Regions from separate parts of the Antarctobacter jejuensis genome, predicted to be linked through region 2. Evidence: riboswitches for the same ligand, from Rfam matches in the RefSeq annotation. Region 2 holds a riboswitch; the other holds the start of a gene.

What was found. Region 2 has a riboswitch for cobalamin ahead of ACTXGA_RS00575 (DUF1636 family protein). Riboswitches for the same ligand answer to the same signal wherever they lie in the genome.
Region 1: linked by a shared signal. The riboswitch ahead of bluB (5,6-dimethylbenzimidazole synthase) and the one ahead of ACTXGA_RS00575 (DUF1636 family protein) in region 2 are both predicted to bind cobalamin.

What each region holds. Positions count from the first base shown of each region.
Region 1 covers NZ_JBQQXJ010000002.1:265,253-267,449, reverse strand. Annotated here, with positions in the region: gene guaB (IMP dehydrogenase) at 1-111, opposite strand, end outside; gene ACTXGA_RS03950 (hypothetical protein) at 149-574, opposite strand; gene bluB (5,6-dimethylbenzimidazole synthase) at 587-1,309, opposite strand; cobalamin riboswitch at 1,352-1,531, opposite strand; gene ACTXGA_RS03940 (hypothetical protein) at 1,594-2,197, opposite strand, start outside.
Region 2 covers NZ_JBQQXJ010000001.1:115,067-117,263, forward strand. Annotated here, with positions in the region: gene cobW (cobalamin biosynthesis protein CobW) at 1-760, opposite strand, end outside; gene ACTXGA_RS00575 (DUF1636 family protein) at 757-1,149, opposite strand; cobalamin riboswitch at 1,218-1,410, opposite strand; gene cobO (cob(I)yrinic acid a,c-diamide adenosyltransferase) at 1,530-2,138, shown strand; gene ACTXGA_RS00585 (metallophosphoesterase) at 2,187-2,197, shown strand, end outside.

The DNA of each region.
Region 1 (2,197 bases), on a different contig from region 2:
CGCGATGGAACGCGTCACCCGTGTGCGGGTATCCGCCGTGGATGGCAGCACACTGGATGCTGCGGGAACGAGAAGAACGTCATCGAAGGTCAGGGCCTCGCGAATCTCCATGAGGGGCACTCCTTGGGAGGGATCGGTTGGCGCGTCCCTATCGCATGCGCAGCCGGGAAAGGAAAGAGCGTGCGGTGCGTCGGGGCGTCCCGCCCGGATCGGGGTGAAAGATGTCCTCTTCGAGGGGCACATCGAACCGCCAGTCGAAGGGAAAGATCCGGTCGCGCGGCAGGCCCAGCGTTTCGGGGGCCTGCGGGTCCTGACTGTCGATCCAGCCACTGGCGGTTTTCCAGAAAATTGCGCGCAGCGTGCCGCCGCTGTCGGTGTCGACGACAAAAACGGAGGGCCGTTCCGTCCCGCCCGCAAGGATCGAGGTGCCGTGGATCCAGTATTCGCCGCTGGCCTTTGGGACCTTTGGCGGGTTGCTGACCGCGCCCTGCCCGGTCTTGGGGTCGGTGCGCAGGACAAAGCCCGGCGATCCGTGCAGAAGGTTGATCCGCTTGACGGTGGTCTGGTCGATCATGTGGCTTGTCCGTTACTCAGCATCCCGAGGCGCGTCGTGCCAATGGTCTTCCATGATCAGGCTGTCGAGGTCCAGCCGCTTGCGCCAGCCGCGCGCCTGCAGTTCGGGCTGTGCGAAACAGTCGTCGATGTGACCGACGCAGAGATAGGCCACGGTTTCGACGTGGTCCGGCAGGCCCAGCAGCTCGCGCAGGTCCTCCTGCCGGAAGATGCTGACCCAGCCCACGCCCAGCCCCTCTGCCCGGGCAGCAAGCCAGAGGTTCTGCACCGCGCAGACCGTGGAATAGAGATCCATGTCGCGGTTGTGGGTCCGTCCCAAAACCACCTTTCCGCCGCGCGTGCGGTCACAGGTGACGGCGATGTTCAGCGGGGATTTCAGGATACCTTCGAGCTTTAACGCCGCGTATTTGCTGCGCTTTTCGCCCTCGAACATCTGGCAGGCCTCTGCGTTGGCGCGCTGGAATGCGGTGTGCACGGCCCGGCGGCGCGCGGCGTCGCGGATCAGGATGAAATTCCACGGCTGCATGAAGCCGACAGAGGGCGCGGCATGGGCGGCCTGCAGCACCCGGCGCAGGCGGTCCGGGGCGATGGGATCGGGCAGGAATTCGTTGCGCACGTCCCGGCGCGCGTCGATGACGTCATAGAGCGCCCGGCGTTCGGACGCAGTGAAGGTGCGCGCCCGTTCGGGCGCGGGATAAGTGGACGCGCCTTTGGGCGCGATTGTGGGATCGCTCATGGTCGGCTCCGCGAAAGACAGCGACCGCGCGCGTTCCACCGCGGCGGTCCATGTCGTCAGGCCGGTCTTCTGGCTTGGGTTCTGCCGGTGTGGACGCCTTCCCGGGGATTGCCCCAGTGGCCTGTATCCGCACCGTCCCCCTTACAGCGGCGGGCCCGCGCCGGTTTTTCACCGGCTTCCCGATTCTCCCCTTGGCGGGGCACCTGACGGCGGCAGAGTGCGACAGGCGGACGGGTCTGGCAAGCGGGGATCGGGCGCTATTTTGCGCCCGATCCGGGGGTGTGTCAGTCGGATTTGGTGTCGGCGGCCTTCTTGTTGGCGGCCTGCACCGCCTCTCCGATGGCCTGCACGGACCAGGCGAAATCCACGTCCAGCGCGGTGTCGAAGACCCAGAAATCGCGCGGCACGTAGAAGTTCGCCGCATAGCCGGTGCCGCGCCCGCCCCAGGCCGCAAGGCCGTGGCAGGTCATGCAGTTGGTCTGAATGCCCAGATCGGTGGTGATCGTGGACCAGCCGTCGCCCTGCGGGATCTGCACGGTTTCGGTGATCGACACCACGGGCGTGCCGAACCCTGCCTCCAGATAGGGATTGAAGGCGGTGACCAGCGCGCCGACGTTCTTGCCGCCGATGAGTGGCTGCGCCGGGACCAGCATGGAATAGGCCGGGGCCATGGCGTAATGCGCGGCCTGCGTCGTCAGGGTATCGGGGCGCGCGGCGGCGATGGCGGCGCTGGAGGGCGTGTTGGGATGGGCGGCATCCGCCTGCCACCAGAAGGTCTGCCACGTCCATTGCGTCACCTCGCGCGAGGTGACGTGCATCGCCACAAGCAGGGCAATGGCGATGTCGCCGCCGAACTCCTCCGTCTCGCCGGTCGCGGTGTTGATGAAC
Region 2 (2,197 bases):
CGAAATCATCGTGTTCGTGATCATCGTGGCCATCGTGATGCGACGGACGCGCTTCCATGTCATCCTCTGCAGCCGCCTCCAGACCCAGGATCACGCGCGGGTCAATCGCGCCCTCGGCGACCTCGATCACCGGCAGCGGGCGCGGTGCTTCGGCGGCGATGAGCGCCTTGGCCTTGGCCACACCTTCGGGACCGGCCAGATCAGGTTTGGTCAGCAGGATGATGTCAGCGCAGGAAATCTGGTCCTCGAACACCTCGGACAACGGTGTTTCGTGATCCAGCGAGTCATCCGCCAGACGCTGCGCATCGACCCTTGCCACGTCCGGCGCAAAGCGGCCCGCCGCGACCGCCTCGGCGTCTGCCAGCGCGATCACACCGTCGACGGTGATCTTGGACCGGATATCCGGCCAGTCAAAGGCCTTGAGCAGCGGTTTGGGCAGGGCCAGACCGCTGGTTTCGATCAGGATGTGTTCGGGGCGCGGGTCCAGCGCCATCAGCGCCTCGATCGTCGGGATGAAATCATCGGCCACGGTGCAGCAGATGCAGCCATTGGCGAGTTCCATGATGTTTTCCGCCGGGCAGTCGGGGATGGCGCAGCCCTTGAGGATCTCTCCGTCCACGCCAACATCGCCGAACTCATTGACCACCACGGCCAGCCGCTTGCCGCCCGGGTTCTGGATGAGATGTGAAATCAGCGTGGTTTTGCCCGAGCCCAGAAAGCCGGTGATCACGGTGACGGGAAGCTTGGCGAGATCGGTCATGTCTTGTCCTCTTCGGGCGTATCGGTCTGCTCGGGCGGGATGCGCGCGACGCAGTTGCGTTTGAAGTGTTCGGGCCGCGCGCGCCACGGGATCAGCCCGTCGCTGGTGGCATGATAAAGCGCCGCACCCTCGGCCAGCAGGTCCGGATGCGACGCCTCGTGGAGATTTCCGTAAACGTAGGTCCATCTTTGCGGCCCGCCCCGCAGGGCGACGGAACACCCCTGATCGCAGTTCTGCAGGCATTCCACGGCGCGCAGGCTCACGCCCTCGGGCACACCGCGCGCGGCGATTGCGTCGTGCAGACGCTGACCGGGGCGGATGCCGCCCTCTGGCGCCTCTTCCCCGCGCAGGCATTTGACACAGACAAGCAGTTCGACCGGCGCGCTCATGTGGCGTGCCCCTGAACCGAGTTGCTTTTCATTTCCAGACCTCCTTCCGGGGCACCCCGCCCGGCGTCTTTGTTACACAGGCGATGGCAGGTCTCCTGGCTCGCGGGTCGGTGCGTCCTCGCGCCTTCCCGGCCGGTCTGGCCAGTGGCACGCAGCAAGGACACTCGCCGCTTACAGTTGCGGGGGCAGCCGCGGGTTTGAACCGCGTTCCCTGTTGTCATCCCCGGCGAACCCGGGAAAACCATCGTGACCGGTGTCGTGCGCCAGAGGCGCGCCCTTGTCAATCCGTCAGGTCGTTCCATCACGTCGCGCCACCAGCCGCATTGACGCGGCCTTCGGCCAATGCCATCCATCCCGAGCCCGAGCGACAGGGGGACGCCATGGACGACGCAACGACCCGCCACACCGAAAAGATGCGCCGCATCAAGGCCGCGCGCGACGAAATGATGAAGACCAAGACCGAAGAAAAAGGTCTGATCATGGTCCATACCGGCAAAGGCAAGGGCAAGAGCTCGGCCGGATTCGGGATGATCATGCGCTGCATCGCGCATCAGATGCCCTGCGCCGTGGTGCAGTTTATCAAGGGCAACTGGGACACAGGCGAAAAGACCTTTTTGCGCGAACGTTTCGCGGATGAATGCCGGTTCTTCGTATCCGGCGAAGGATTTACCTGGGAAACGCAGGATCGCGATCGTGACATTGCCGCCGCGCAGAACGGTTGGACAATCGCCAAGGAACAGATCCTCGACCCGAAGATACAGTTCGTCTTGCTGGATGAGATCAACATCGCGCTGCGTTACGATTATCTCGATATCGACGAGGTCGTGGATTTCCTGCTGACGCAGAAACCGCGCATGACCCATGTCTGCCTGACAGGCCGCAACGCCAAGCCCGAACTGATCGAGGCGGCGGACCTCGTGACCGAGATGACGTTGCTGAAGCATCCCTTCCGCGACGGCGTAAAGGCACAGAAAGGTGTGGAGTTCTGAATCCGGATGGGACGCGATGCGAAAGTCCGGACTTACAGGGTGACCGCCTTGCGCGACGT